4 regions of the Yersinia sp. KBS0713 genome follow, and region 1 is predicted to be linked to each of the others. Evidence: predicted binding sites of a transcription regulator. Region 1 holds the regulator's gene; each other region holds the start of a gene.

Region 1 (8,303 bases):
CTGGGCGTGACATTCAGGCGCGGTGTTTGGTGGTACAGCGCAAGGCAAATCGCATCTAATAGTGTGGTTTTCCCCGCCCCGGTGGGGCCGGTGATGGCGAATAAGCCGTTGCTGGCAAACGGCTCAGCAGTGAAATCTATCTTCCACTCCCCTTGCAGAGAGTTAATGTTTTTTAGCCGCAGGCTTAAAATTCTCATATCGGTTGCTCCTCTGCGGCATCTTTACCTTGCGTGATCTCTTCCACCACCTGACTGAACATTTGGCGCATCCGCTGCTGGCGTGGTTCGGCTAAATCTGCCTCCTGTGCGAGCCTACGTTCAAATACATCGGCGACACTCAACTCATTGAGTGTCTCTTTCTCTTGCCGCTCAATGCTGTTGTTACGCTGCTCTTTACTGCGACGTAATAGCACGACCTCAACGGGTAGATCTGCGGTCAGGGCCTGAATCCGCCGTTGAATATCAGTGAGATAGTCTTTGGTGGCAACTTCGATATCCAGCCAGACCGGTAAGCCCTGATGATCAACAAATTTAGCCAACTGCTGCTCTATTTGCTGCAAATCCCCTTTAATGAGCTGCATCGGCTGAAATTGCGGTATGAATAGCGGGGTCACTGATGCCAGGGTCTGTTGGGCAAACTCCACCAGATAGACACTTTTCTCTTTGCTCAATTCATCAAAACTCAGGGCAATGGGGGAGCCGCTGTAACGGATATGCTCGGTTTTAGCCACTTGCTGAGCCCGGTGAATATGGCCCAACGCAATGTAATCTGCTGGTGGAAATGCTTGAGCGGGGAACGCATCCAGTGTGCCGATGTAGATATCACGAACCGAGTCTGAGGTGGTGACACCCATGGTGGTGAGATGCCCGGTGGCAATAATAGGTAGCGGCAAACCCAGTTCGGTGCGCAGTTCAATGGCCCGCTGATATAACGCCTGATAGTGGGCAGCAATGGCTTCTTGCAGTGCCAGCTGTTTTTGCTCGCCAGATTCGCCGGCTTGACTGCTCACCAAGTCCCGTGGTCGTAAGAAGGGAATTGCACAGAGTAAGGCCGCAGGTTGTTGCTGATGGTTTTTCAGCGTAATAATTTGTTGTTCGAGATTGCGACTGGCACAAGAGATCACCGTGGTATTCAAATAGGAAAGCAAGTCACGTGATTCATTCAGTGTCGAGACTGAATCGTGATTCCCCCCTAGAACAACCAACTGGCAGCCCGTGGGCTGTAGCTCCACCACGAAGCGGTTATAGAGCTCGCGGGCATAACTAGGTGGGGAGCCGGTATCAAAGATATCACCAGCGACAATCAGCGCATCTACCTGATTTTCTTCAATCTGCCTAATGAGCCAGTGCAGAAATGCCTGGTGTTCGGCAGCCCGGCTTTTGGTGAAGAAGTGTTGGCCTAAATGCCAATCAGAGGTATGGATAATGCGCATAAATCTCCCGCACGGCAGGTTATCAGTCAAAGAGAGTGGCGCTGATTATAAACGCTGACCGCAGGATGTCGCGGCTAAAACAGTCGCTTGAAGTAAATCTCCGAGACGTCTCGCAAACTTGGCTGCTGCATTTTGCAATTACTGTAAAATTTATCACTATGCTTATTGCGGGTAGAAGCGCGATGTTTTTCATAAAAATGTCACAAAACTGACGCATAATGGCTCCCGAAATCAAATAGTGACCACTAACTTACTGGCAGGGTTGATGATGGCAAGACGCATACTGGTGGTGGAAGATGAAGCGCCAATCCGTGAGATGGTGTGCTTTGTGTTGGAACAGAATGGTTACCAACCATTAGAAGCCGAAGATTATGACAGCGCAGTCACTCGTTTGTCGGAGCCTTTCCCTGATTTAGTGCTGCTGGACTGGATGCTGCCGGGTGGCTCGGGTATCCAATTTATTAAACATATGAAGCGCGAAGCATTGACCAGAGATATTCCGGTGATGATGTTGACAGCCCGTGGCGAAGAAGAAGATAGAGTCCGCGGTTTGGAAGTGGGTGCTGATGACTATATTACCAAGCCTTTTTCGCCGAAAGAGCTGGTGGCGCGCATCAAGGCGGTTATGCGGCGGATATCGCCAATGGCGGTGGAGGAAGTGATTGAAATGCAAGGGCTAAGCCTTGACCCCTCCTCACATCGGGTGATGGCTAACGAGCAAGCTCTGGATATGGGGCCGACCGAGTTTAAACTACTGCACTTCTTTATGACCCATCCTGAGCGTGTTTACAGTCGTGAGCAGTTGCTTAATTATGTCTGGGGCACTAACGTTTATGTAGAAGATCGGACGGTTGACGTGCATATTCGTCGACTACGCAAGGCGCTTGAAGTTGATGGTCATGACCGCATGGTACAAACTGTCCGGGGAACTGGATACCGTTTCTCAACGCGCTACTGAGTTTTCAGTGCCGGAGAATTCGTTGTGTTAGAACGTTTATCGTGGAAAACGCTGGCTTTAGAGCTGGCCCTTTTTTGTTTGCCGGCATTACTGCTGGGTGCTTTTATCGGGTATCTCCCTTGGTTATTGCTGATATCCGTGCTCGCGGCGCTAGTCTGGAACTTCTATAACCAACTTAAGTTATCTCACTGGCTGTGGTTAGACCGCAGCATGACCCCGCCTGCTGGCCGTTGGAGCTGGGAGCCGCTATTTTACGGCTTATACCAGATGCAACTGAGAAATCGTCGGCGTCGGCGCGAGTTGGCACTACTCATCAAGCGCTTTCGTAGTGGTGCCGAATCACTGCCGGATGCGGTGGTTATCACCACCATTGATGGCAATATCTTCTGGTGTAACGGCCTGGCTCAGCAACTGCTTGGGTTTCGTTGGCCGGAGGATAATGGTCAGCATATTCTTAACTTATTGCGCTATCCAGAGTTCAGCCAATATCTGCAACAGCAACTCTTTTCCCGCCCACTGACCCTGCAATTGAATAATGGCTATTACGTTGAGTTTCGCGTGATGCCTTATTCAGAAGGGCAATTACTGATGGTCGCCCGTGATGTGACCCAAATGCGTCAGTTGGAAGGGGCGAGGCGTAACTTCTTTGCGAATGTCAGCCATGAACTGCGCACCCCCCTGACAGTATTGCAGGGCTATTTGGAAATGATGCATGACCAGGAGTTAGCCGGGCCATTGCGGGACAAAGCACTCGGGACGATGCAGGAGCAGACCAAGCGCATGGATGGGCTGGTTAAACAGCTATTGACGCTATCACGTATTGAAGCTGCACCTAATGTGGATATGAATGAGCGAGTGGATATTCCGTTGATGCTAAAAGTATTGCAGCATGAGGTACAGGCATTGAGTAATGGCCGTCACGAGATCACTTTTCGGGTGAATGAGCAGTTAAAGGTGTTTGGCAACGAAGATCAACTGCGCAGTGCTGTCTCGAATCTGGTCTATAACGCGGTTAATCACACCCCTGAGGGCACCAAAATTGAGGTGTGTTGGCAGCAAACGCCACAAGGCGCACACTTTCAGGTCAGCGACAATGGGCCGGGAATTGGCCCGGAACATGTGCCACGGCTGACCGAGCGTTTCTATCGGGTGGATAAAGCGCGCTCACGGCAAACGGGCGGTAGTGGGCTGGGGCTGGCGATTGTGAAGCATGCATTGAGCCACCACGATGCACGTTTAGAGGTGATGAGTGAAATTGGTCTGGGCACGCGATTTATATTTACCTTGCCGAACCGGTTGATTGTTCCCGCAGTTTTAGCCGAAAATGCAGTCAAATCCTAACACTGCATGGATACTAAGCTGATGAGATGGGGGAAATGGGCGCTGTTCACTGCCATGCTAGGGGTTAGCTGTGGTGTTCTTGCGCAACAGGTGGAGCTATCACCGATGACGGCCGGGCACTCATCACTGCCCGTTTCAACAGCTGATACCTTGTCAGGTAATCTTTCCAGTGTCGGTTCTGATACCTTAGCCAACTTGATCTCCTTGTGGGCTGATGATTTCAATCAGCACTATCCCGGTGTTAATTTGCAGATACAGGCCGCAGGATCGTCCACTGCGCCTGCCGCGTTGGCAGCTGGGGCCGCTCAGCTCGGTCCTATGAGTCGGCCAATGAAAGCTGGTGAAGTTAGCGCATTTATCCAGCGTTATGGCTATCCGCCGCTGGCGGTCCCAGTGGCCGTCGATGCATTGGTGGTTTTTGTTCATCAGGACAACCCACTGAATAAACTGACTTTATCTCAGCTTGATGCCATTTTCTCGCAAAATCGCCGCTGCGGAGCACCTCGCCCGATTCAGCGCTTTGGTGAATTGGGGTTAACAGGTGACTGGGCGAATCGCGCTTTGCAGCGGTATAGCCGAAATTCAGCCTCAGGAACCTATGGCTACTTTAAGCATCGAGTGCTGTGTGATGGTGACTTTATGAATAATGTCAATGAGTTGCCTGGTTCAGCCTCCGTGGTGCAAGCAGTGGCGGGGTCATTAAATGGCATTGGCTATGCCAGTATTGGTTTTCGTAACAGTGGCGTTAAGCCATTGGCTCTGGCGACTACTGGGCAGGATTTTGTCTTGCCGACACCTGAAAATGTTAAAGATGGTCGCTATCCCTTGTCGCGCTATCTCTATATTTATATCAATAAGGCACCGGGCCAGCCGTTGGAACCGCTGACTGCGGCACTCCTTGAACGAGTTTTATCGCCAGAAGGGCAAAAACAAGCTACCCATGATGGCTATCTGCCTCTACCTCCTGATGTATTGACTCATACCCGAAAAGCATTGGGCTTTGCTGGCTAGTCTGCTTTCAATATCACTTTTCGCCCATACCATCGGGCGCTGTTTCCTGCGAATAAAACTCTCGGGTAACCGGTGATATTTTCAACCGATGAGTAGAGGGAGCAGGGTAAGAGTGACCATAAATTGTTAACTATTGGATATAAATGATACAAATCTTGTGGTGCATATTTCTCTAAATCTGGCACGATTAACTGGTTTGGTGAAATTATCTGGATGATGACTCTGCTTTTATGATCCTCACTTGCCTTTCCCCGCTATAAACTGTCTACTTACCGCCGTTGTTAGCCTATTCCACCTGCAAATAACTTCAAAAATACTGCATACTGACGAAATAGATTGCTTATTAACCGCCGGAGTTTGCGTTTATCAGAGCTTTGTATTGTTTCGATCACGTAGGGAAGGCCACAGCTTAGGACTTTTTCTTTTGATCATTTTAACTAGGCAACGCACATCACTATGAGTCATCGTTTATCGTCTAAAGATATTATGGCATTAGGTTTTATGACCTTTGCTCTATTCGTCGGGGCCGGCAATATCATCTTCCCGCCGATGGTAGGTTTACAATCGGGTGAACATGTTTGGATGGCAGCACTCGGCTTTCTGATTACCGCGGTTGGGTTACCGGTAATTACAGTTATCGCGCTGGCGCGTGTCGGTGGTGGTATTGATGCTCTGAGTACCCCGATTGGCCGCGGTGCCGGTCTGGTACTGGCAACTGTTTGCTATCTGGCGGTCGGCCCACTGTTTGCTACCCCCCGTACTGCAACCGTCTCGTTCGAAGTGGGTATTGCCCCTTTGACTGGAGATGGCCCATTGCCACTGTTTATCTATAGCGTGGTTTATTTCGCGCTAGTTATCGGAATTTCGCTATATCCGGGCCGCTTACTGGATACGGTCGGGCATATTCTAGCGCCACTGAAGATTTTAGCGCTGGCTATTCTAGGTATTGCTGCACTGATTTGGCCCGCAGGCCCATTGATTCCCGCCACGGATGCCTATCAGCAAGTTCCGTTCTCCTCCGGTTTTGTTAATGGCTATTTGACCATGGATACCTTGGGGGCCTTGGTCTTTGGTATCGTTATCGTCAATGCAGCCCGTTCACGTGGTGTGGTTTCCTCACAGCTGCTGACGCGCTATACCATCTGGGCTGGATTGATTGCCGGTGTCGGTTTGACGTTGGTCTACCTGAGCTTGTTTAAGCTGGGTTCTAGCAGTGGCGCTTTGGTGCCGGATGCCCAAAATGGAGCGGTGGTGTTACATGCTTATGTGCAGCACACCTTTGGTGGGTTGGGAAGCGTATTCCTGGCTGCATTGATATTCATCGCCTGTATGGTTACAGCCGTGGGCCTGACCTGCGCCTGTGCTGAATTCTTTGCTCAATACTTGCCGTTATCTTACCGGGCACTGGTGTTTATTCTCGGTATCTTCTCGATGATGGTGTCGAATCTGGGGTTGAGCCATCTGATTCAGATCTCTATTCCGGTTCTGACGGCAATTTATCCGCCATGTATCGTGCTGGTACTGATGAGCTTCACTCTACGCTGGTGGCATCACGCCTCACGCATCGTCGCTCCGGTCATGTTGGTCAGCTTACTGTTCGGTATCCTTGATGCGGTGAAAGCTTCCACCTTTGCGCACTTCTTGCCCGAATGGACGCAGCATCTGCCGCTGGCGGCACAGGGTCTGGCATGGTTATCACCTTCGCTGCTGGTATTCGTTGTCGTAGGGTTGTACGATCGCCTCTGCTGTCGTCAGGAAGTTGCTGCCAAGCAATAACTGCACAGCGATAGAATTTTTTTAGCCACGGCTCACCCCCGTGGCTTTTTGCTGAAAAAAGACGGGACTTTATTCATGGAATTACCAGTCAAAAATAAGCTAAAACGCGGCCTAACGACACGCCATATCCGCTTTATGGCATTGGGGTCAGCAATAGGTACAGGCTTATTCTATGGTTCGGCTGATGCAATAAGAATGGCGGGGCCAAGCGTATTATTGGCATACCTGATTGGTGGCGTGGTGGCATTTATCATCATGCGCGCCTTGGGCGAAATGTCAGTGAATAACCCGCAGGCCAGCTCGTTCTCGCGCTATGCACAAGATTATCTGGGGCCGATGGCCGGCTATATCACCGGCTGGACCTACTGTTTTGAGATTCTGATTGTGGCGATTGCCGATGTGACCGCTTTTGGTATCTATATGGGGGTCTGGTTCCCGCAGGTAGATCACTGGGTATGGGTGCTAAGTGTGGTTCTGATCATTGGCGCGGTCAATATGATGAGCGTTAAGGTCTTTGGCGAGCTGGAGTTTTGGTTTTCATTCTTCAAAGTTGCCACCATTATTATCATGATCTTGGCCGGTATCGGTATCATCATTTGGGGTATTGGCAATGGTGGGCAGCCAACCGGTATCCATAATTTATGGACCAACGGCGGCTTCTTTAGTAATGGTTTTGTTGGCATGATCCTATCATTGCAGCTGGTGATGTTTGCTTACGGTGGTATTGAGATTATTGGTATTACTGCAGGTGAAGCTGAGAACCCGAAAAGCTCCATTCCGAAAGCTATTAACTCCGTGCCGTGGCGTATTCTGGTGTTCTATGTCGGTACGCTGTTTGTCATTATGTCAATTTACCCGTGGAATCAAGTTGGCACCAATGGCAGCCCGTTTGTACTGACCTTCCAGCATATGGGGATTACTGTTGCTGCGGGTATTTTGAACTTTGTGGTTATCACCGCCTCGTTATCTGCTATTAACAGTGATGTGTTTGGTGTTGGGCGCATGTTGAACGGGATGGCAGAGCAGGGCCATGCACCCAAAGCTTTTGCGGCGATCTCTAAACGCGGTGTGCCGTGGGTTACGGTGTTGGTGATGATGGGGGCCATGCTGACGGCGGTTTACCTCAATTACATCATGCCGGAAAATGTGTTCCTGGTGATCGCTTCACTCGCGACCTTTGCGACAGTTTGGGTGTGGATTATGATCCTGTTCTCTCAGATTGGTTTCCGCCGCTCGCTGAGCAAAGAGCAAATTAAGGCACTGGATTTCCCACTACGTGGTGGCACCTTTACATCAGTTCTGGCTATCATTTTCCTGGTGTTTATCATCGGCCTGATTGGTTGGTTCCCAACGACTCGAGTCTCACTGTATGTCGGGCTAGTGTGGATAGCGCTGTTGCTGGTGGGGTATTACTTCAAGGTCAACCATCAGAAAAAACAGATAGAGCCGGCGAAACAAGCGGAATAATGCTGAGTTGAACTGCATATCAAACAGGGAGATTTTATCTCCCTGAGGTTGCTGACAAAGTACCTGCGACGGAGAGAACAGGCAGATCGTAAAGACGCCGTAAATACTTCCCTGTAGGCTCGAGCCGCGCCATCCCTGGCGCGGACGCTTTACTCTTCTGTCTGTCCTCGCCGTTCAAGCTCGAGTCATTGGGGTTTGTCAACGGTCTGAGGGAGATTTTATCTCCCGCTTTTTTTTGCTCAATGTAATAGTGTTAAGCCTGCAATTTCATCACTCTGTAACTCAATAAGTCTCTCCGCCCCCGACCTCATCCCCGAT
Region 2 (8,303 bases), 1.2 Mb from region 1:
ATGAAGTGGGTCTTCGCTTGAGAGGTTGACGGCCACCAGCGCGGTGCCACCCTCCGGCCAGGGCTGATCTTTGACCATCCAGACCGGGCATGGACATTTGCGCAGTAAGTGCCAGTCAGTTGGCGTGAAGATGATCGACTCCAGCCGGTCATGTTGATGGGCCATTTTTAGCAACAAATCGTGTTTGGCTTTCAGCACTTCCTGAATAATGGCTTCATAGGGGCGGTTATGCCACACCACTTTGATCTCAATGGGGATACCGGCATCAATATAGAACCGACACTGCTCGCTTATCCATGCAGAACGCTGGCTGATAACCCCTTTACGCATTGCGGTGCGCTCATCAGGTGACAGCAAGGTCGTCATATCATATGACAGATCATAAATAGGTAAAAATGCTTTAATTGTGCCGCCATTGCGCTGCACAAGGTAAACGGCACGTCTTAATGCCGGTTGATCATCCTGATTGGGGTCAATAGCAACCAGAATATTCTGATACTTTGCCATAGAGTCTCCTTACAACCGTGAATTAACAGTATGTTAGTTAAAGAGTAAACCATGAAAGTGAAAGTGGATAGCTGGGAAAGAGAACCAGATCAATTATATTGATCTGGTCTACGATGATATTACAGCGTTGCTCTTGGGTTACCGGCTAATTTGCCCAAGGCTTCAGTATTCTCGATTGTGATATATTTACCTTTCACACTCAGAATTTCGCTTTTCTGGAAACGGCCCAACAAACGACTGATGGTCTCAACCGTCAGACCTAAATAGTTGCCGATATCACCCCGTGTCATGGTGAGGCGGAACTCACGCGGAGAGAAACCACGTTGCGCAAAACGGCGTGACAGATTATAGATAAAGGCCGCCAGACGCTCTTCTGCATTCTTTTTCGACAGCAGCAAAATCATATCTTGATCCCCTTTGATCTCGCCACTCATCAGGCGCATCATCTGCTGACGCAGGTTGGGCATCTTGCCGGATAAATCATCCAGCGTATCAAACGGGATCTCACAGACCATTGAGGTTTCCAGCGCCTGTGCAAAACTTGGATGCTGCAAATTACTGATAGCATCGAAACCGACCAAATCGCCCGCCAGATGGAAACCAGTGATCTGCTCGTCACCCTCTTCGGTGATGGTATAACTCTTGATGGTCCCGGAACGGATGGCATACAGGGATTTAAGTTCATCACCTGCTTTAAACAGCGCCTGTCCTTTCTGAATAGGTTTTTTCCTTTCAATGATATTGTCGAGCTGATCCAGCTCATGTTCATTTAAGGTAAACGGTATACAGAGCTGGCTAATACTGCAATCCTGACAGTGAATTGCACAACCACCAGACTGAATACGTCGGATTACGCGTTTTTCCGGGATCATAGGGTATTCCCAATAATATTGATATGCGTCAATTTTAACATCTTTTCTGGCGTCTGATAAGTGCAAGAACGGTTAGCATGCTAAAAGATAACCCTCATGCATTAATAACCAGCGTTTTCGCTCCACCCCACCGGCGTAACCGGTCAATGCACCTTGCTGCCCAATCACCCGATGGCAGGGAACCACAATCGAGATAGGATTCAGGCCATTCGCCATGCCGACGGCGCGCGAAGCGGTTGGCCGATTGATTCTTTGTGCCAATTCGCCATAGCTAATGGTTTCGCCGCAGGGTATTTTCCGCAACTCCTGCCACACCTGACGCTGAAAATCAGTACCGGCGGTTTTCACCGGCAGATCGTCAATGATGCTCAACTCGCCAGCGAAATAGCGCTGCATACAGTCACTCAGCCCGCCGGGATTGCGTTTCTCCACCAGGGTAAAACTATCCGCGCGGTAATGATGGTGTAGCAACTTTAGCAGGCGCTCATAATGGTCGCTCCAATCAATGGCCCGTAGCCGGTGCTCTTCGTCTGCTATCAGTACCAGTTCACCCTGCGGGGTCGCCATCCGATCAATAAAAAATCTGTTCATAACTCTCCGCTACATCGCTGCCATCGGCCGATAAACATTTTGCCGATAATTATTGCATGAAATAGGGCTTCACTAGCGACCTATCATGGTGCCAAGTTAAAAACCTGCTTTTATCGTGATGATAATCGCATAACGCAGAAAGTTTAGTTATAAGGCCAGGGTGGGTGAAACGGCGATTAGTCGCTAGGATGCCGGGCACAGCTGTTACCACAACTCCTCAATACACTGAATGATCCCGCATAAAGGGTGATAATAGCTATTTGGCGTAGAAATGATGTGCTCTAGGTTCATGACCAGAGGCTATTAATTAGCTATTATCGGCATAATCATCATCTCCTATTTGCCACATAATATTCATTAAGGTTGATAACCACGTGGAATCGGAATCGAAACCTGCACGCATCCTGATCAGCGCCTGCTTGATGGGAAAACCGGTGCGCTATAACGGCAGTGCACTCCCTGTCAGCGATGACATTATTCAGCGCTGGCAGGACGAAGGGCGCTTAGTTCTCGTCTGCCCGGAATTAGCCGCCGGAATGCCAGTACCACGCCCGCCCGCTGAAATTCAGCAAGGTAACGGTGAGGCGGTGCTGCAAGGGCAGGCGCGGGTGATTGAGCAGTGGGGCAATGACGTCAGCCGCGAATTTCTGCAAGGGGCTTATCAGGCATTGGAGTTGGCGCAAAAGCACCATTGCACATTGGCAATTTTGACTGAAGGTAGTCCATCTTGTGGCAGTAGCCGTATCTATGATGGGCACTTCAATGGCAGCCAGCGTGCCGGTCAGGGGGTCACTACGGCACTATTGCGCCGCCATGGGATTACAGTTTTCAGCCATCTCCAACTTGAGCAGGCGGATGAATTTTTGCGAAGCTCTTCGCAGATTCAGGTTAAAAGCGAATAAATGTCATAAAATATCGCTATGCTGTATAAATAAACAGTTGTTGTGCGAAATCGTAATTTTGGTCACTTAATCTTTATTGAAATCATTCAGTCGAGGTAACGATATGACATTTAAAATAGTAGAAAAACAGCCGAAAAAAGTCGTCAGCATCCGGCTCATTGGCCCCTATCACGAAACTATCCCGCTAGGTTTTAAGCAACTTTCATCACTCTACTCCCAGCACCAGCTTCCCGCTATAGAGTGGCTGGCGCTCTACTGGGACAATCCAGAAACCAATCCTCCGGCTGAATTACGAGCGGATGTTTCCCTGTCTGTTGCTGATGACTATATTTTGCCGACACAACTGGGTGATCAACTGACACTGCAACAGATCCCCGGCGGTCTGTACGCGGTCTATCACTGCCGCGTGACAGACGATGATTACGCCAAAGCATGGGGTGAATTGTATCATCATCACCTGCCGCAAAGTGGTTATCGCCCGGCGGAAGGGGCATGTTATGAGGTCTACCTCAATGATGGTTTGACCGACGGCTACTTTGATATCGATATCTATCAATCCGTCGAGAAAGCACTTTAATCGCTAGTAGCAGCCGAGCAGAACAGTTCGGCTGCTATCGTGGTCACAGGTGTGCCGTGCTGCTGTAAATATTGCGGTGTCGCACAGGTGGCTTGTGGTAGCAGTGCGACGCGGCGAGCCACCATATCGCTATCTTGCAAATTACCGACACGTAACAGATGAAACCGCTAAGAGAGCATCTGGGGGGTAACCTAACAGCAGCAGGAATAATTAATATCGACTGTCATAAAAGCGTCATTCGCTTGTTCTAGTATCCGTTGTAACCAATTAATACAAACTGTATTACTGTTTTACAACAAGGAATTATACTGATGCAGAACCGCGAATCCTCTTTTATCCGTCGTAATTCACTATCCGTGATCGCGTTATCCACCCTGATGCTAAGTAGCACGTTATTCACACCCAATGCCATTGCTGCCGCCACCGGTCTATATGATCGCAGCGCCCAAGGGGATATCACGCAATTTGGTGGCGCGCGCCGTTTGACCGGTGATCAAACCCAGGCACTTCGCGATTCGCTCTCCAATAAAACAGTGAAAAACGTCATTTTACTGATTGGCGATGGTATGGGGGATTCAGAAATCACCTCGGCACGTAACTATGCCATGGGCGCTGGCGGCTTCTTTAAAGGGATTGATGCCCTGCCGCTGACGGGGCAATACACACACTACTCATTAGATAAGAAAACACAAAAACCGGATTACGTCACTGACTCCGCCGCCTCTGCTACCGCATGGTCATCCGGCGTGAAAACCTATAATGGTGCCTTAGGTGTTGATGTGTTTGGTAAAGATCAGGTCACGTTACTGGAACTGGCTAAAAAAGCGGGCAAAGCAACCGGCAATGTCTCTACCGCTGAATTGCAAGATGCCACCCCTGCGGCGCAGTTTGCTCACGTCACTGGGCGAAAATGCTATGGCCCAGAAGAGACCAGTGAGAAGTGCGGCACTAATGCGCTGGAAAATGGTGGACGTGGCTCCATTACCGAGCAGTTGATCGCCGGCCGTGCTGATGTCACCCTCGGCGGTGGCGCTAAATCCTTCAGCCAAGTGGCCAAAGCGGGTGAATGGAAAGATAAATCCTTACGTGACCAAGCCTTGGCCCGAGGTTATGTGATTGTCGAAAATCTTGATGAGCTGAATGCCATCAAACAAGCTGACCAACAAAAACCGCTGTTGGGGCTATTCAGCGCCGGCAATATGCCGGTGCGCTGGCAGGGGCCGAAAGCCTCCTACCATGGCAACCTAGATAAACCGCCGGTGGTTTGTGAAAACAATGCTGAGCGCACCAAAGAGGTTCCAACCTTAGCGGTCATGACGGAAAAAGCGATTGATCTGCTGAAAACCAATGAGAAGGGCTTCTTCTTACAAGTGGAAGGGGCGTCAATTGATAAGCAAGACCACGCAGCTAACCCTTGCGGCCAGTTTGGTGAAACTGTCGATCTGGACGAAGCGGTGCAAAAAGCATTGGAGTTTGCCCGCGCTGACGGTAATACATTGGTCATTGTGACGGCAGACCATGCGCACTCCAGCCAGATTATCGAAGCCGATGCTAAAGCGCCTGGTTTGACCCAGGCATTAACCACCAAAGATGGGGCGGTAATGGCGATAAGTTACGGCAACTCTGAAGATGATTCGCAAGGGCATACCGGTACGCAATTACGTATCGCCGCTTACGGCCCGCACGCCGCAAATGTTGTGGGTCTGACGGACCAAACTGATCTGTTCTTTACCATGCGCGATGCCATGGCAATTAAATAAGTCATCATCCATGGCGATTAAACAATCCCGGTATAGTTATGGCCGGGATTTTTCGTTTTTATTTCCGCTATTGCATCAGATTATTGTGCCTCAAGGCTCTCAGCAATCATCCCCGGATCAGCAATTTTCTTAACTAAAGAGAGGAAAGACATCCCCCAGTTATCGGCATGAGCAGCGCCATCAAAATCCTGTTCAAATATCAATTTCTCACCTGAGGCATAATTCCACAGTTTGCCAGCAAACCAGGAGCAGTTATTAATGGGCGTATATGCCCCATTTTTTGGATCTTTCACTTCCATACCCATAATATTTGCAATTGCATAACTTTCTTTATTTAATCTGGGAATAATAGTTTCCTCCAAGGTGGCTGGATGTTTTCCAGGATCGGTTAAAGGTACTGTCCGTTGCAGATGGAACCTCCGCTCGGGGCTATCATTTCTATCGGATGCAATACCATTTTTCACAAAACCATATTTTTCATGATAGGCATAGGTGGTACAATCGCCTTTTTTAGCACTATAAAAAAATATGATCCAAGCATGACCAAAACTACCACCACCAAATAGTTCCGTCAGCACTTTAACAACAGCCTTAGCTCGATTCTCTTTATCATCGGCAGGGAACTGGTTTGCAGCATTGTCAGCGATTTTAATCACTTCATTTAAATCTGAACGCTCGGCAGTACGGTTAGTGCGAATAGATAATTGAGGGTAGCGGACACTCGCGTCTCCAGTTGGCGCATATTTGTCATTTGAAATACTAAATAATTCATATTGATTTGACATGATTATTTTCTCCTATCTATCAACAGATATATAAGTGTTGGTTTTAATTGCCAACATAATCATGCTACTACCACCGACAATACAATGACCTTAATTATCTCTATTAGGGGTGGGCGGGGAAATGGAAAGTATCTTGGTTTTCAATTGCTTTAATTGCGGGCCAGGGCAAGCCCGCGACATAAAACTCACAATAAAAAACTAAATGCGGCCATAAAAGGTCACTCTGGCCGTTTCGGATAACGCAATATTTGGCTGTGCATTATAGGCCAACACCACCAACATGCGCGTAATATCCCCTTGGGTGGGGGTGACACGGTGAATAGCATTTCGCCCACGGAATAACACCAAATCACCGGGTTCAATCTGCAATGTTTTAGGGACAATCTGTTGATTTAATAATTGTTCCACGCCGGCGTAATTCATCTCGCCATTATCGGCATCACGCATCTCTTCAATATATTCAAAAACGCCACCGGCCTGAGGTTTTTGTACCAATAAAGTAATAGCAAACGACGAGTTATCAAAATGCCAACCCAGCTCCTGGCCTTGACTGGCATAGTGTAAGTTAATTGATGAAAGCGAATCTGCGTAGGGATAGAGCTGATTTTCATCTAATACAGCACACAGAAAATCTTGAAAATCTTTGGCGTCATAGAGTGTTCGTAGTGCGGAATTCGCCGGGATCTCCTCATCGGTAATACAGCCTTTTGACGAAGTGACTAACCGATTTCGCGGATGGTCGGCGGGGAAGGCGGGGTCTGGCTTGGTTAGATAAACATTATGCTGATTAGCGGCATAATAGGCTTGATACTGCTGTTCGATCCCCTCCTGCTTAATGCTGGCCAGCACCGGAGGTAATAAAAAGTCCGATAATACCAGTACACCGGAGGTTTCAAGGGTGCTCTTACACTGTGCAATGAACAGCGCATCGTTGATTGGATGGGCGGCCATATTAATAATTTCAGCTAATTTCTGCATATATCCCACCGTGGTGCTCAATGTTACGGGTTGATGTTTCACCAAAAGCTACGGAATTTATGCCATGGTTGCATAGACTTTACTAGCTGAATGCATAATCAACTGGCATAATTGATTTATTAGAGGCTTAAGCCTACTGTATTGTTGTCTGGACAATATTTAAATTTAAAACTGACTTATTACTTAACCTATAAATTTGACTTAAGTACAAATTAAGGCTTTTTATACGCTTTTTTACTCTAATCCATTGCTAACTAAAGCGTGTATAAAAAGAATTTTTTATTAAAAATCGCCATTAAAGGCAGTATAAAAATTAGCAGTTTAAGATAGGGGCATATAAAGCATCGTGGCTAAGAGAAAATCTACCGGTACTGGCTGGGTTATCCTACTGATAGTCGTTTTAGGGCTGATCACCGGAATCCCAAGAGAGGCGTGGATTGCACTAAGCGCGGCTATCTTATGCCTATTTTTTGTTTGGCAAAACCTCAAAGGGGCTAAGCCCCGCCTGAGTCCAGTGATTAGCAGTGACATGCAGAAAACTGCCGCTATCCCCGATCTGGGGGATTACCCGATAACCCCTTCGCAACTGGAACCGGAACATACCACGGATAACAATAACACTAAGCAAAATCCACCCGTGGAAGAGGCCAGCAAACCTGAGGCGAAACAGCCCGAAATATCCCGCGGTTCTCTAGCCCGTGCATCATGGCTGCGTCCTGGTGAACTGGCGGTGGTCGCCGGAATTAACTTGCCGGATGGCATGGTTTACATTGGTAATAAATACAAAAGTAATCGTACCGGTGCCGAGCCTGCATTTATTAATCCATCAATGGATGTCGCGGAAACAGAGAGTGATATCTCATTACCGCTGATTGATAATGCGCCCGACTATTCGACATGCTCACCGGAAGCAAGACGAGCCTATTTACAGTGGTTATCAGAAGGTCGTAAATCGCCTACAGCGCAGATTGGTTATGTTTTCTTATTTTTCTATGGCTTAGAGCACCGAATATTGGTTGATGCCACCATAGATCCCGTGGCGAAAAGGGAACTGCCTACTCTTGAGGCAGAGATTAACCGGCTGTTAGGAATTTATGGAAAAAATAATGCGTTCAACCACTACGCGCAGAATTTATTAGTTTATCTCTCTCGAGTAAATATCGAAGAGAAACTCTATTTGTCGCCTCCGCCACCCACACGGGATTCGTCAACGGAGTTACCGCTGGCACTGCTGGTTGGGTTAGGGCAGTTAGCTGTTGACCAAAAACCATTGCCCGCAGCCTGGGCACTTGCCTGGGGGGAAGCCGATCCGGCAATAAACCAGAATGTCT
Region 3 (8,303 bases), 1.1 Mb from region 1:
CAAAAACGGCAATCCGCACCACACCCGCTTGCTTGATGTCATCTAACTTATCGGCGTGAGCTGCAGCAGAAAGTGTCGCCAGACCAGCTAGCAAGGTTAATGCCAGAGCGCTTTTTTTGGTGGTCAGAGATTGCTTCATTGAAAGCTCCTAAGATGATTGAGATGTTGCGATATGCATAAGCTAGCAACTCATCGTTAGGTCAGGAAATAATATAAAACGATATATTTATAACTAATTAATCTCAGTGAATGAGACTAATTATATTGGGAAAGAGAGCGGGATATATGGTAAGTGAAACGCCGGAGGATGGGGTGCCCATAAAACCTCCACTTCAATTTATCCATATAAAAACAGTGAATATTCATTCTGCTCTCATGGGCTAATGACACGATTGTAGCCGCACATTTCGACCTAGTCGTGTCATTACCATATGTTTGAAAAATGTCATCAGGCAGAATTATTTACTGTCATCAGGGGCATCAGGTATTGCCACTGCTGCTTTGGGTTTTTCCTGACTCTCCATGACTGCAGATTTGACTTTTCGAGGCAGACTAACTGACTCTTCCGTAATCTCTGACTGACCAATAAAAATGCCGCCTTTTTTAATGGAGAAATTACTGCCTTTTACAATGCCGTTTAAGCGGCCATTCTCTAAAATTTCCAGATGATCGGAAATACAAACACCATCAATGCGCCCATCAACCGTCATGTTGGGAGCCGTTAAATTCCCTTCAATTTGGCCACTGCGCATCAACCTTATCGTGCCTTCATTTACCGTAATATTCCCATTCACCATACCGTAGATTTGAATATCACCATCAAGATTAATATCTCCTTTTATTTTTGTTCCCGCCGCGATAATCGTGTTGGTCTTCACTGAGTCTGATGGTGAGTTAGATAGTGGTGTATTGGATTGTAGAGAAGAGTTGACCATTGTAGACACCGTGTTATGACTGTTTTCTTTCTTTTTAAACATAATAGTTATCAGAATAAAAATGAGGAATAAAGTAGGCGCAAGAAGAAGATAAAAAAATAAATTGTAGACCATATAACCCACTAAAGCTGCACCCCATAGCACCCACAACAGGCTAAGGGCCACATTTTTTGGTATATACAGACGCATGTTCACTTATCCCGCCCAGTGTAAAAACGCATTAATAGTGATATGAATTTATGTGATCTGAAATTGAGTTGAGTTTTAAATTTAACCCGGAAAATAGTTTTCCATTGCAGCGGAAATTGTATTTCCATAAAAACATCCACTCAAAAACAACACCCACACAAATAAGCATAAGACTATGGCATTATGTCAATCAATTGATGGCGAAATATAAACAAATACAAAACAATGTGGAATTAACGTTTTTGGATAATAGCCTAGAGGATAATGCAAGTGGCGGGATGATATTCACTAAAGTGTTCTGGTCTAGTAAAAGTCATCCCCCAATCAAGTATCAATACACAGCCTGATTGGGGGATATATTATTTTTCACTCTTATTGGAGAGCAGTTTCTCTAAGTCATCACCGCCCAGGTGGCGGAAATCATGCCCTTTGACGAAGTAGAAAATGAATTCACAAATATTTTGGCAGCGGTCGCCGATGCGCTCAATCGAGCGGGCGCAGAATAGCGCGGTCAGCACACTGGGGATGGTGCGCGGATCTTCCATCATATAGGTCATCAATTGGCGCACGATGCCCTCATACTCCTGATCGACCTTCCTATCTTCGCGATAAATCCGGATAGCCTCATCCAAATCCATGCGCGCGAAAGCATCCAGCACATCATGCAACATCTGCACCGTGTGGCGACCTAATGACTCCAGGCTGACCAACAAAGGCTGATGCTGATGGGAGAATTTTTCCAATGCGGTGCGGCAGATTTTATCCGCCACATCACCAATACGCTCCAGCTCAGAAATAGTCTTGATGATCGCCATCACTAACCGCAAATCACTGGCGGTTGGCTGACGTTTGGCAATGATGCGCACACAGGCTTCATCAATGGCTACTTCCATCATATTGACCTTTTTATCGCCAGCAATGACCTGCTTGGCTAACTCACCGTCCTGATTATGCATGGCGGTGATAGCGTCAGATAATTGTTGTTCCACCAGCCCACCCATAGTTAAAACCTGGGTGCGGATATGCTCAAGTTCTGCGTTGAACTGGCCGGAAATATGTTTATTTAGATTCAGGTTGTCCATGATACTTCCCGTACATATAAATAGTAGAAATTGATGTATACCCTAAATAATTCGAGTTGCAGGAAGGCGGCAATTGAGCGCATTCCCAGTCACTTACTCAAGTAAGTGACTGGGGTGAACGAAAGCAGCCAACGCACATGCAGCTTGAAGTATGACGGGGATAGGCCTATCAACCATAGCGACCGGTAATATAATCTTCCGTCTGTTTCTGCTGTGGCGCAGTAAACAGTGTATCGGTATCACTGAATTCAATTAACTCACCCAAATACATAAATGCAGTGTGATCTGAGCAACGGGCCGCCTGTTGCATGTTGTGGGTCACAATCACCACCGTGTAATCAGACTTCAATTCACTGATCAGCTCTTCAATTCGGCCAGTGGAGATTGGATCAAGCGCCGAGCAAGGCTCATCAAGCAGCAACACATCCGGGCGGATTGCGATACCGCGCGCAATACAGAGGCGCTGCTGCTGTCCACCGGACAAACTATAACCGCTCTGGTGCAGCTTATCTTTGGTTTCATTCCACAGTGCCGCTTTGGTTAGCGCCCATTGCACCCGCTCATCCATATCCGCGCGAGACAGGTTTTCAAACAGTTTTACACCAAAAGCGATGTTATCGTAAATCGACATGGGGAATGGCGTCGGTTTTTGGAAAACCATGCCCACTTTCGCCCGCAACAACGCAATATCTTGTTTGTCGGTCAGGATATTCTGGCCATCCAGCAAGATGTCGCCTTCAGCTCGCTGATCCGGATACAACTGATACATTTTGTTAAATGTACGCAGCAGTGTCGATTTACCGCAACCTGATGGGCCGATAAATGCTGTGACCTGGTTTTTGGCAATATCCAGCGAGATATTCTTCAGCGCATGGAATTTGCCATAGTAGAAGTTCAGATCGCGAACCTGAATTTTGCTGTTGTTGCTGTCAGTAGCCATACTCATCAAGACTTCTCTCTTTTAGCCAATGCCGCCGGAGCCGCATTTTGGAATTTATTGGCGAATCGGTATTTTCTATTGCTAATAGCTGATGTTCTCTCAGCCAATTAATACTTTTTCTTAGCGAAAACAACGCGAGCCAGAATATTCAGTAACAGTACACACAGGGTAATCAGCAGCACCCCGGCCCAGGCCAGTTGTTGCCATTCGGCAAATGGACTCATGGCAAACTTAAAGATGGTGACCGGCAAGTTAGCAATTGGCCGAGTCAAATCGGTACTCCAGAACTGGTTGGAGAGCGAGGTGAACAGCAAAGGTGCCGTTTCGCCAGCAATACGCGCCACCGCCAATAAGATACCGGTCAAAATACCGGAGATAGAGGCTTTCAGCGTAATGGCCGAAATCATACGCCACTTCGGTGTTCCCAGTGCATAAGCGGCTTCACGCAGGCTGTCCGGCACCAGCTTCAACATATTCTCGGTGGTGCGGATAACAATCGGCACTTGTAATAGCGCCAGTGCAATTACCCCCGCCCAACCGGAGAAGTGCTCCATCTTGGCAACCACGATGGTGTAGACAAACAGGCCGACCACGATAGAGGGGGCTGATAACAGAATGTCATTGATAAAGCGGGTGATCTCCGCCAGCCAGGATTTACGCCCATATTCGGCCAGATAGATCCCCGCCATGATACCCAGTGGCGTACCAATCACTGTCGCCCATAGAATTAACAACCCACTACCGGCAATCGCATTCGCCAAACCGCCGCCTGCGGTATTGGGTGGTGGTGTCATCTCGGTAAACAGCGCCAGCGACATTCCATCAATACCTTTGGTGACCGTCGAGAACAGAATCCACACTAACCAGAACAGACCAAACGCCATCGTCGCCATTGAAAGCAATAAGGCAATTCGGTTCTTTTGACGACGCCATGCCTGCTTTTTACGGCGGGTTTCCATCAGCGTCGCATCACTTTGCATATCCATCGTCGCCATCTTAACGCCCCTCTTTCTTAGCCAGACGCAGAATCATTAGCTTAGATAAAGCCAGCACGATAAAGGTAATGACGAATAAGATCAGCCCCAACTCCATCAATGCTGCGGTGTGCAGGCCAGATTCAGCTTCGGCAAACTCATTCGCCAACGCCGAGGTAATGCTGTTACCGGGCATAAACAGTGAGAAACTGTCGAGCTGATAGGTGTTGCCGATAATAAAGGTCACCGCCATGGTCTCCCCTAATGCACGGCCCAGCCCCAACATCACGCCACCAATAACCCCGTTTTTGGTATAAGGCAGCACAATGCGCCAGATAACTTCCCAGGTGGTGCAGCCAATGCCGTAAGCGGACTCTTTCATCATCACCGGCGTTTGTTCAAACACATCGCGCATCACCGCGGCAATGTAAGGAATAATCATGATGGCTAAGATGACACCCGCGGCCAGAATGCCGATCCCGAATGCGGGGCCAGAGAACAGTACCCCCACTATCGGGATGCCGGACATTACGTTGCCGACCGGTTCCTGGAAATAGCGAGCAAAGAGGGGCGCGAAGACAAACAAGCCCCACATGCCATAAACAATACTGGGGATCGCCGCTAACAGTTCGATTGCGATACCGAGCGGGCGTTTTAACCAGTTTGGGGCCAATTCAGTTAAGAACAAGGCGATACCAAAACTGACCGGAACTGCAATGATCAGGGCAATCACCGAGGTGACCACAGTGCCATAAATTGGCACTAAGGCACCAAACTGTTCCGCCGGGGCATCCCACTCTTTGGTCCACAGGAAGGCCCAACCAAACTTCTCGATGCTAGGCCAGGAGGCAACAATCAGTGAAATGATGATGCCGCCTAGCAGAAATAGGGTAATCAGCGCAGCCAGTTTAACTAGCGCACTGAAAATGATGTCACCGTATCGACTCGGTGCTTTGATCGTCGGCTTGTCAGCCATAGACTCTCTTCTCATCTGAGTGTTATACCCCCTTCGTACTTGAAGCCGCAGGGGTGTTGGCTGCGTTCACTAACCCGAATCACTTACACCAGTAAGCTCATCGGGATTAGCTCAATTGCCGCCTACCTGCAACTCCAATGACTTTGGGTATAAGGTAATTTTATAAATAACTTATTACAGGGAAAACTAACTTCAATCAGAAGATTGGTTTGCCGTTACTGTCTTTAATCTGAGTCTTCCAGGCAGCACGGACTTGCTCAACAACTTCGGCTGGCAGTGTGGCGTAATCCAGCGCGTTAGCTTGCTTAGCACCGTGCGTATAACCCCAATCAAAGAACTTCAGAACTTCAGTGCCGTTAGCTGCATTTTTCTGCACTTTGTGCACCAAAATGAAGGTTGTTGAGGTAATTGGCCATACATCATCACCTTTCTGATTGGTTAAGTCTTGAGCGAAGGTTTTGCTCCAGTCTACACCTTTAGCCGCTGCACTAAAGCTCTGCTCAGTCGGGCTAACCGGTTTTCCATCAGCAGAAACCAGTTTGGTGTAAGCCAGGTTATTCTGTTTGGCGTAAGCGTATTCCACATAACCAATGGCACCCGGCAGACGCTGAACGAAAGCAGCGATACCGTCGTTACCTTTGCCACCTAAACCGGTTGGCCAGTTAACTGTAGAGCCTGCGCCCACTTTCTCTTTCCAATCTGCATTCACTTTCGCCAGATAGCTGGTGAAAACGAATGAGGTGCCAGAACCGTCAGCACGACGAACCACCGCGATATTTTGATCAGGTAATTTAACACCTGGGTTCAATTTAACGATTGCCGGGTCATTCCACTTTTTAACATTGCCCAGATAGATATCACCCAGTGTTTTACCATCTAATGTCAGTTCACCGGATTTAATGCCAGGGATATTCACGGCCAGTACCACACCGCCAATCACTGTCGGGAATTGGAACAAACCTTCAGCAGCCAGTTTTTCGTCTGCTAATGGCGCATCAGAGGCACCGAAATCAACCGTGTTGGCGATAATCTGTTTCACACCACCGGAAGAGCCGATCCCCTGATAGTTAACTTTGTTACCTGTTTCTTTCTGATAAGAATCTGCCCACTTGGCATACACCGGCGCGGGGAATGTCGCACCTGCACCTGTCAGGCTTGCAGCAGCGAACGCGGACAGGGTTGTCATAGATAAAGTCGCTGCCACAATGCTGGCTACGGTGGTACGCATCAGTTTCATAATCCCTCCTAATGGGATATTAGAATTAACTCTAAATTGTTTTCATCAGATTAAGTATGGTGCAGGAGGGAAAATAGGGCACTTTAATGACAGAAAAATGTACGTAATATTTCAGTTATATGACAATCAACAGAAATGTAAGTAACCTAATGATTAGCATCTATTTTTATACCAACTCTGTTTGAGTAGCCAACACGATAATTAAGTTATTCGACGAAAAATAGTATGGCCGCCACGCGGGATAGCAGCAATGAAACGAAATGCGAGTAATATGCGTATTTTGCTATTTTATGAATAATGGTCGCAAATAGTGTTACGAGTTTGGCAACACTACGAGGTTTTAACTGCTGAGAACTCCTGCCAATACTCGGTAAGATTTACCTGATAAATCATGATAAGAGACTGAAAAATAATGAGTAACAATAACAACCTCACTAGCGCCGAAGAGTCTGACGATGTGTTGCGCGTAGTGCAGGTGTTGAAATCACCCAAATTAATGACGCGTGAGTGTTTGGCCGGGATTGTGACGGCGCTCGCACTCATTCCTGAAGTGATCTCATTCTCTGTCATTGCCGGTGTCGATCCGAAAGTGAGTCTGGTCGCGTCGATTGTATTATGTCTGACACTCTCTATTTTGGGTGGCCGCCCTGCAATGGTCACCGCCGCCGCCGGTTCAGTCGCACTGGTTATAGGCCCAATGGTTCATGCACATGGCGTCGAATACATTCTGCCAGCGGTAGTGATCGGAGGCGTCATTCAAATCCTGTTCGGTATCACCGGCCTGTCTCGCATGATGCGCTACATTCCCCGCTCGGTGATGATTGGTTTTGTAAATGCGCTGGGCATCCTGATATTTTTTGCTCAGGTGCCGCACGTCTGGGGGCAGTCGGGAATGGTATGGGTGATGCTTATTATTACCCTGCTCATTGTTTTGCTACTCCCGCGCATCCTCAAAACAGTCCCTTCGCCACTTATCGCGATCCTGGTCGTCACTGCTGTTGCCTTGTTGATGGGTTACCGACTACCTAACGTGGGTGATGAGGGGCCGATGACTCCCGGTTTACCGGGGTTCACTCAGCTTTTGGTTCCGCTGAACTGGCAAACACTACAAATCATATGGCCTACAGCCTTGAGTATCGCCTTTGTCGGGCTGATGGAGTCACTGTTAACGGCGAAACTGGTCGATGACATCACTGATACGCCATCCAGTAAGCGTCGAGAGTCCTGGGGTCTCGGGGTCGGTAATATTCTTGCTGGTTTTTATGGCGGCATTGCTGGTTGTGCGATGATTGGTCAAACCATTGTCAATGTTGAGTTAGGCAAAGCCCGGAGTCGCGTTTCAACTGTCGCAGCAGCCATCGTCTTACTGCTGCTCGTCACTGGCCTGAGCAATCTGCTGGCACAAATCCCGATGGTGGTGCTCGCAGGTATCATGATGGTGGTCGCGGTGAAAACCGTTAACTGGCACAGCCTACAACCGGCGACCCTAAAACGGATGCCCTGGTCAGAAACATGGGTGATGGTGCTCACTGTGGTGGTGACAGTATGGACCAGTAACCTCGCGCTGGGGGTACTGGCTGGAGTTATCGTTGCCATGGTGCTGTTCGCCCGCCGTATCGCCCATGTGATCCACGCCGAGCGGACAATAAGTGATGATGGAGAAAGTGTGCGCTATACCGTGCGCGGCCCACTATTTTTTGCCAGTAGTAACGACCTGTTCGAGCATTTCGATTATGCCCATGATCCTAAAAAAGTCATTATTGACCTCACACATGCGCAGATTTGGGATGCTTCTACTGTTGCCGCTTTGGATGGCATTGAGTATCGCTATCAACGTCATGGGGCCAGGGTAACTATTGAAGGGCTGGATATGCGCAGCAGCGATTTTCATCGTCGCCTGACAGGCAACTTAAATTAATCATAAAAAACCCGGTATGCTTTTTAACCAACATACCGGGTTTTAAGATCGA
Region 4 (8,303 bases), 790 kb from region 1:
CGTATTGCGCGCAGCGCGCAGCCACTTCTGACAGCAGTGGTAAGCGCTCACCCCGGAATTCCGGGCTATACCAGTCGCCCGCATCCAACTGAATCAGCTTCTCCCACGGCAAATCACCCGCAACACCCCAACCATTACTGGTCCGCTCCAGCGTGTCATCGTGCAGCAGAAATATCTGGCCGTCTTGCGATAACTTGGCGTCGAACTCAATCATTTTGTGACCATGACGCGCGCCGACCTCAATGGCCGCCAAAGTGTTTTCCGGTGCCAATGCACCACCGCCCCGATGGGCAACAATCGGAGGGTAAGGCCAATTTTTACTCATGATTCCATCCGTAGTCCGCTATCTGAATCAAAAAAGTGCAGCGCCGCAGGGGGCAGGGATAAGTACAGCACACTGCCCGCCGCCGGCATCTCTTCGTGGGATAAGCGGGCAATGATACTCTGCCCGCCCCACCGGCCATGCGCCAGATTGTCCGCCCCCAATAACTCCAGCGTTAACAGCGCCATCGGCACCCCCAGCGCTGAAGTTGTCTGCTGAATATGCTCCGGACGGATACCCAGGGTCAAGCGCCGATCGGCCCATTGTGGCCGAGGAGTTTCCAGCGGCAAGCGCACTCCATCAGATAAAATAAAGGCGCCGCCATCGGCACTGACACTTCCGGCAAACAGGTTCATGGCGGGTGAGCCGATAAAACTGGCGACAAACAGTGATGCGGGTCGCTGGTAAACTTCGCTTGGTGTGCCAATTTGCTCCGCCACCCCTTTGTTCATCACGATCACCCGCTGAGCGAGGGTCATCGCCTCCACCTGATCATGGGTCACGTACAAACTGGTGGTTTTCAGCCGACGATGCAGCTGTTGCAGCTCCAATCGCATCTGCACCCGCAACTTAGCATCCAGATTAGACAGCGGCTCATCAAACAAGAAAACCGCCGGTTCGCGCACGATGGCCCGCCCCATCGCCACCCGCTGCCGCTGACCGCCCGATAGCTCACGCGGTTTGCGTTTTAGTAGCGGCTCCAGCTCCAGAATGCGGGCCGCTTCATCAACGCGCTGACGGATCTGCTCTTTGCCAAAACCGCGGATTTTCAGGCCATAAGCCATATTGTCAAACACGCTCATATGGGGATAGAGCGCATAATTCTGAAACACCATGGCGATGCCGCGATCTTTCGGTTCCAGATCGGTAACCCGCTGATTATCGATATAAATATCGCCACTGGTGGTGCGCTCCAGCCCCGCTACCATGCGCAGCAGAGTCGATTTACCACAACCGGAGGGGCCAACCATCACGATGAATTCACCGTCGGCGACATCTAAATCAATCTGCTTAATCACCGGCGTGATGCCATCGTAAGATTTAGTTACTGCCTGAAGCTTTAAACTTGCCATATCAGATTACTTCTCACTGTCTACCAGGCCGCGAACAAACCAGCGCTGCATCAGAAGAACCACCACGACCGGTGGAATTAAGGTCAGAATCATCGCCGCCATCACCTGATTCCACTGGGTGGGTGCGCCCGAGCTGGAGATCATGCTGCGAATTCCCGCCACCGCCGTGCCCATGGAGGCATCGCTGATAATCAGGATTGGCCAGAGATATTGGTTCCAACCATAGATAAATGTGATAACAAACAGCGCGGCCAAATTGGTTTTTGACAGCGGCAGCACGATATCCCAGAAAAAGCGCATCGCCCCTGCGCCGTCGATGCGCGCGGCTTCCAATAGCTCATCCGGCAGGGTCATAAAAAACTGGCGGAAGAGGAAGGTGGCGGTGGCTGACGCCATCAGCGGCAGGGTCAGTCCGGTGTAGCTATCCAGCATATTCAGGTTTGCAATCACCTGAATTGTCGGGAAAATTCGCACTTCTACCGGCAGCATCAGTGTCAGAAAAATCAGCCAGAAGAACAGATTGCGCAGCGGGAAGCGGAAATAAACGATGGCGTAGGCCGAGAGCATCGACACCGTGATCTTGCCGACGGTAATTGCAAACGCCATCACAAAACTGTTCAGCAGCATCAGCCCGAAAGGTGCGCTGTTATTGCCCACCCCCGCGTGCCAAATGTGGCTAATATTCTGCCACAAATGCGGCCCAGGGATCAGGGTCATCGGCACCTGAAACACCTGAGTGTCATCTAGCGAGGCCGCCACAAAGGCCACATAGAGCGGGAACAGAATCAGTAGCACGCCAATTATCAGCATGATGTGACAAAAGATATCCAGCCCACGACGATTCTCAATCATTGGTAACGCACCTTACGCTCAACAAAGCGGAACTGGATAACCGTCAGGCCAATCACCAGCAACATCAGCACCACCGATTGGGCAGCAGAGCTGGATAAATCCAGTCCGGCAAAGCCTTCGCGATAGATTTTATAGATCAGTGTGGTTGTCGCCTGCATCGGGCCACCGCCAGTCGCCGCATCAATAACCGGGAAGGTATCGAAAAAGGCATAAACCAGATTCACCACTAGCAGGAAGAAACTGACCGGGGATATCAGCGGCAAGACCAAATTGAAGAAGCGGCGTACCGGCCCGGCACCGTCAATGGCGGCGGCCTCAACCAGTGAGCGCGGAATAGATTGCAAAGCCGCCAGGAAAAACAGGAAGTTATAACTGATTTGCTTCCAAACCGAGGCCAACACCACCAAAAACATCGCCTGCCCGCTATTTTGTGCATGATTCCAGTTGTAACCCAAGGCGGCAAGAAAGTGGGTTATCAAACCTAGCCCCGGATTGAACAGAAAGATCCACAAAACAGCAGCCACCGCAGGGGCGACGGCATAGGGCAGAATCATTAAGGTCTGATAGATACGGCTGCCGCGCACCACATAATCCACCATGGCGGCTAAAAATAGCGACACTATCAGGCCAATCCCCGCCACCAATGCACTGAAGATCAGCGTGGTGTAAAACGAGGCTAAATAGTATTCGTCCTGAAAGAGCTGAATAAAGTTGCTCAGCCCGACAAACTCGCTGGAGAGGCCGAAGGGGTCTAGCATTTGCACCGAATACCACAGGGCTTCGCCAGCAGGCCACAGGAAAAACACGGCCGTAATAGCCAGTTGCGGGAAGACCAACAGGTAAGGCAACCAACTACAGGAGAAACCGGGACGGGAGGATGACATAAAATTAACCGTTTATCTGACAGGTGCTCGTGTGACACAAACCATTTGCCGTGACAGGCACTGCCAGTTTGGGGGCGAAAACCGCGCCCAAACTGGCCAGTAGCGTCGCTGAATAACTCTATTTATTCGCCTGCTCGAAGCGGCGCAGCAACACATCACCCCGCTTCACTGCGCCATCCAATGCCTCTTGCGGGCTATTTTTACCGGTCCACACCCCCTCCAACTCCTCATCAACCACGGTGCGGATCTGCGGCATATTGCCCAGACGCAAACCCTTGGTATAAGGCAATGGCGGCTTATTCAACATTTGGCGCGTAGCAACATCAGCACCGGGGTTCTTCTCATAGAAGCCCTGCTGCTTGGTTAGCTCATAAGCGGCGGTGGTGATCGGCAGATAGCCGGTCTTCTGGTGCCATTCAGCCGCGATCTCCGGTTGAGCCAGATATTGCAGGAACTCAGCTACCCCCTGGTAGGTCTCTTTATCTTTACCATCCATCACCCACAAGCTGGCCCCACCAATAATGGCATTTTGTGGGGCATCTTTCGCATCGGCGTCGTAAGGCATCATGCCAACACCATAGTTAAATTTCGCGTATTGGCGGATATCGGCCAGTGAACCGGAAGAGGCGGTGGTGATGGCGCAATCGCCACTATAAAACTTGGCGGTCGACTCATCTTTGCGGCCAAAATAGGTGAAATCACCCTTTTTATTCATATCCGACAGCAGTTGAATATGCTTCACCTGCAATGGCTTATTGAACTCCAGCACCGCATCAGTACCATCAAAACCATTATTCCGGCTGGCGATCGGCTGACCATGCCAGGCGCTGAAGTTCTCGATTTGAATCCACCCCTGCCAACCGCTGGCATAGCCGCAGCTTGAACCCGCAGCCCGTAGCTTAGCGGTATCTGCCGCCAGCTCTTGCCAGGTTTTGGGCGGCTGATCCGGGTTCAGACCCGCTTTTTTGAAGGCATCTTTGTTGTAATACAGCACTGGGGTGGAGCTGTTAAATGGCTGGGATAGCAAATGACCTGTTTTGGCGTCGGTGTAATAACCGGCTACTGTCGGCACGAAAACAGATTCATCAAAATTAATATTGGCGTCTTTAAACACCTGGAATACTGGCTTGATCGCCTTACTGGCCATCATGGTCGCCGTGCCCACTTCATAAACCTGCAAAATGGCCGGCGCTTTACCGGAACGGAAAGCCGCAATCCCCGCCGCCAGACTCTGCTCGTAGTTGCCCTTATAGACAGGGACGATCTTATAATCGCTATGCGACTGGTTAAAGCGGTCAGCTAATGAATCCACCTCTTTACCTAACTCCCCCTCCATGGAGTGCCAAAAAGGAATCTCCGTTACCGCCATGGCATTGGCACTAAATACTAAAGTCAGCGCGATACAAATCGATGTTTTACTAATAGTATTATTAAACATAATCCGGCCCCTGAATAAATCTGTCTGACTCACCTCAATCAATTGCAGTGGATGAGCAATTTTGTTCGAAAGCAAACATGACACCACTTAGTGACAGAAATATAACTTTTACATGACATAAAAATGACAAGTCACTAATGGAAAAACAAAAATGACTTTTTAACGCTAGGATTAATTAAATAAACTTGTAATCTAAGTTAATAAAGAGTCAATTAACAAAATGCATTAGCACATTAGATTACTCATAGTGATAAATATAATTTTTATATATCTCAGCAGTTACTCAGATTAATTTTTTCTCCTTAATGCGACCTGTTAATTATTGAGCCACCTGATATGCCGTGATAGCATCACCTCGCCCTGATGGATGAATTATATTAATGCGATTCTATTAACGCCCAACCTATTATCGCTACTATATATATCCATCAAATAAGCATCATAGAGTATGATATTGCCTTCTCAGGTATCATCTGGAGCAAGGCTTCATTTAAACATTAAAGGACTATTAGGAATTTATGATGAAAAAGACCCTACTATCTATTATGACTATGGCAATATTGGCTAGCAGCACAGCGGCTTATTCAAACGCAGTAACCAAAGATATTATAGTTGAAGCAACAATCCCGGCGACATTAGATATGACTGATGCTCAGGGGAAGGCAATTAATATCACCCCTCTGAAAATGGTGCACGACCCCGATAACGGCGCTTACACAATAACTCAGCCAGTCAGGTTCAGAGGCAACGGTGACGGCTTGAAGGTTACTATGACCGAAGAACTCAAGCTAGAAGAAAAAATAACCAAAAAAGATTTTGGCAAGATTGACCTAAAACTGGGTACACACGATCTGAAGGTTGGCGAGGTTATTGACTTCGGAAATGACGATCTTAACAAAGATGTTAACTTAGTTATTTCGGGTAAAACACCAATTGATGCTGTGGGAGGAGATACATATAGTGGCACCCTTAAACTTACTTTAGAACCTAACTCTTAATTACCACCATGCTGTATATATTTATTTGATTAACAGATGCAGCTGGGAGACTTAGTTCTCGGCTGCATTTTTCACGCTATGAAAATTGAGTGATTACTACAATGAAATGGATATGGATTTTGCGCTTTGTTGTCATGGTAATGTTTGCTAGCAGCACAGTTGTTTACTCAGCGCCAGTGACCAAAGAGATTAAAGTTGAAGCAACAATTCCGTCAATATTAGAATTGGATATCGTGAGCCTGACAAAATCTGCACCGGGAGATGTCATTGTATTAGAATATGGAGATTATAATGGCCATGCGCCTCGTTTCATGAGCAGTGCCTTAAGTCTTAAAATAAGACATAATTCTGATGCTAAGCAGGGATATAATCTGAGTATCAACGACGACGCTGAATTGACAACGCTTACGAGGAGGGGATATAAAGGCTTTCCCATGGAGGTATCTATTAGTACAAATAACGGGGAGAAGCGTTTATTATCTGCCAATCCCGTAAAAATTAACAAAGTATCAATACTTCTACCAGGTAATGATGATGTAGTCCCTTTGTTAATACCGCTAAGGATTGAAGCTATACCAGGGTCTGTCCTTATAAAGGCGGGAGAGTTATACACTGGGATACTTACCTTTACCTTAGAACCATTGAGTTAATTATCCTTAAATGGCAGTAAAAAATATTGATAACACATCACTATCGACAACATAGACAAAAAATTTGGAATGAGTGTTACGCCCCTATCTGACACCAAAATATATAAAGGAACAATTAAGCTCGTTGTGGAGCCTATACTTTAGTTAAATTAAAAAAGCATTTAACCCTAAGCAAGACCATATTTTATAATAATTAATCGCGGAATGGAATCCAATGGCAAAGATACTAAAAGACAATCAGTTGATTTTATGTATTTTATTATTTCCTACATTTAATCCAGCGTGGGCAGAAGATATATCCATTGAGTACTTAGTCCCTGCAGGATTCTCTGCCGCTGAAGAAAATAATACACTGCAATTAATTGGCGTGTTAGATGGCAAAACCTTGCCTGGCCCGCTATTTTTTTCAGAAGATAAACAGCAATTAAGTTTTGACAAGCAAAAATATAGAAACAACAATGTTAGTGAACAATCAATTATATTGTTAGAACAGATCCTAGCTCAACTCCCCTATTTACAATGTCAAAATGGTTGTGACTATATTTTATCTGGCCATAATATCATGCTGGATAAAATTAATAATGTCATCACAATAAACAATAGCAACAACCGCTACTTGATGCCACCGACTACGTGGGGCCTGGTGCATAACCAATCTTTTGATCTGCGCATGACGGCCAAAAACTACCGAGCTATATCTGGTCGTGGTCAGGGCTATATTGGTTTGCCTTTGCAATCATATGGTTTTATAAATTGGTTTTATAACACCACACGTTCGAAGAGTAATTATCTGCAAAGGAACACCCCCCAGTACCAACACCAAACCCAGAAAGGAATTGATAGTTGGTATCTACAAAAGAACTTTCAGACACTCTATTTACGAACAGGCAGGCAAAATAGTCTAGATAACAGCGCCGGTAGCATTCACACCTTACTTAACCCGGCGTTAGACCAATTTATCACCTTGGGTAGCCAAAGCTATTTGGCTCTTGATAAGCCCTCTGCGGGTAGCCTGGTGTTATATGCCACTGCGGATGGGGATTTTGAGATTTACCGCGATAATCAACTTACTCGTCGTATTCCTGCACAACTGGGCCGCAATGAAATTAATTATAATCAACTGCCTGGCGGCTATTATAACGTTGAAATTCGCTTAGTAGATAATACTGGCCGCGTAATCAGCCAGGAAAGCCAAATCATCAGCAATATCAGTACTCAAACCAATAATGGTTGGTTTGTCACCATGGGAAAAGGGACGGTACGCAATAAAAATCCTAATAGAGATCACCCTTATAGAGCTCACCCTTATTTAGTGCAATTTGGCCGCAGTATGAATATAAAAAATCTACAAACAAATATTTCGCTGCTTAAAGATAATGCCCATCACTGGGCCGCTGAAGGGAATATATCGCGCCCATGGGGTTTCTCCGATCTGACGATTACCCCGACCCTTGGCATGATGTCTGGTGAAAAACATGGTGGTGGATATCTGCGCTTGAATGGCGGGAATACTATATTAGGCTATCTATCAGTAGCTCGATATCAAACACCAGATGTATCAATATATGCACCAAACTACGGCAGTACATCTGTATCTTACAGTCGTCGCTTTGGGCCAACTCAACTCAGTTACCAATTTAATCAATATGAACGCAGTAGACAGCACCGTATTCAGGGCAGTTGGGACTGGCGGCACCCACAATTTGGCCTAAACCTCTCCCTTGGCGTACAAAAAGGGGGCCTGTGGAACAGAACAAATAGCTATAGCTATCGCGATAATAACTATGGTGTTTTTCTCAATACTACACTCTCTTTCCAGCAGAGCAGCGCCAGCATAAACAGCGTCTATGCACAGCAACAGTTAACCACCAGTGCCAGTTACCAAAAAGAGTTCACCGATAACCATGGCACCAGCTCTTTGGGTATTAATGGCAGTACCAGTGGGAGTAACAATAGTATCGGCAGCTTTGCGCATCGTAGTGGAAGCCGTGGAGATATATCCGCCCGAGTAGGTATTGATAGCAAAATAGCCAATGGTGGGATCAGTTATAACGGTATGCTCGCCGTCAGCCCACAAGGGGTAGCT

What was found. Region 1 encodes PhoB, which activates phosphate uptake and scavenging genes when phosphate is short. Its sites were predicted from a motif close to CTGTCATAAAACTGNCNNAT; they were not measured.
Positions count from the first base shown of each region.
Region 2: phoA (alkaline phosphatase) is a predicted target of PhoB. The motif match lies at 3,670-3,689, and genes of this name have one in related genera.
Region 3: pstS (phosphate ABC transporter substrate-binding protein PstS) is a predicted target of PhoB. The motif match lies at 6,440-6,459, and genes of this name have one in related genera.
Region 4: ugpB (sn-glycerol-3-phosphate ABC transporter substrate-binding protein UgpB) is a predicted target of PhoB. The motif match lies at 4,682-4,701, and genes of this name have one in related genera.

Region 1 is NZ_CP042173.1:3,395,297-3,403,599, reverse strand. It holds gene FFE93_RS16335 (AAA family ATPase) at 1-197, opposite strand, end outside; gene sbcD (exonuclease subunit SbcD) at 194-1,432, opposite strand; gene phoB (phosphate response regulator transcription factor PhoB) at 1,701-2,390, shown strand; gene phoR (phosphate regulon sensor histidine kinase PhoR) at 2,415-3,731, shown strand; gene FFE93_RS16315 (PstS family phosphate ABC transporter substrate-binding protein) at 3,753-4,742, shown strand; gene brnQ (branched-chain amino acid transport system II carrier protein) at 5,199-6,518, shown strand; gene proY (proline-specific permease ProY) at 6,594-7,985, shown strand.
Region 2 is NZ_CP042173.1:2,156,315-2,164,617, forward strand. It holds gene uspE (universal stress protein UspE) at 1-507, opposite strand, end outside; gene FFE93_RS10090 (FNR family transcription factor) at 627-1,379, opposite strand; gene ogt (methylated-DNA--[protein]-cysteine S-methyltransferase) at 1,452-1,970, opposite strand; gene FFE93_RS10100 (DUF523 domain-containing protein) at 2,393-2,872, shown strand; gene sbmC (DNA gyrase inhibitor SbmC) at 2,976-3,449, shown strand; gene FFE93_RS21710 (hypothetical protein) at 3,446-3,574, opposite strand; gene phoA (alkaline phosphatase) at 3,761-5,209, shown strand; gene FFE93_RS10120 (hypothetical protein) at 5,290-5,994, opposite strand; gene FFE93_RS10125 (2OG-Fe(II) oxygenase) at 6,193-6,972, opposite strand; gene FFE93_RS10130 (TerB N-terminal domain-containing protein) at 7,319-8,303, shown strand, end outside.
Region 3 is NZ_CP042173.1:4,512,371-4,520,673, reverse strand. It holds gene FFE93_RS21345 (ABC transporter substrate-binding protein) at 1-139, opposite strand, end outside; gene FFE93_RS21340 (polymer-forming cytoskeletal protein) at 459-1,124, opposite strand; gene phoU (phosphate signaling complex protein PhoU) at 1,484-2,206, opposite strand; gene pstB (phosphate ABC transporter ATP-binding protein PstB) at 2,376-3,152, opposite strand; gene pstA (phosphate ABC transporter permease PstA) at 3,254-4,141, opposite strand; gene pstC (phosphate ABC transporter permease PstC) at 4,143-5,096, opposite strand; gene pstS (phosphate ABC transporter substrate-binding protein PstS) at 5,293-6,333, opposite strand; gene FFE93_RS21310 (SulP family inorganic anion transporter) at 6,746-8,251, shown strand.
Region 4 is NZ_CP042173.1:4,180,338-4,188,640, forward strand. It holds gene ugpQ (glycerophosphodiester phosphodiesterase) at 1-325, opposite strand, end outside; gene FFE93_RS19815 (sn-glycerol-3-phosphate import ATP-binding protein UgpC) at 322-1,395, opposite strand; gene ugpE (sn-glycerol-3-phosphate ABC transporter permease UgpE) at 1,402-2,247, opposite strand; gene ugpA (sn-glycerol-3-phosphate ABC transporter permease UgpA) at 2,244-3,131, opposite strand; gene ugpB (sn-glycerol-3-phosphate ABC transporter substrate-binding protein UgpB) at 3,250-4,569, opposite strand; gene FFE93_RS19835 (CS1 type fimbrial major subunit) at 5,088-5,567, shown strand; gene FFE93_RS19840 (hypothetical protein) at 5,669-6,217, shown strand; gene FFE93_RS19845 (TcfC E-set like domain-containing protein) at 6,432-8,303, shown strand, end outside.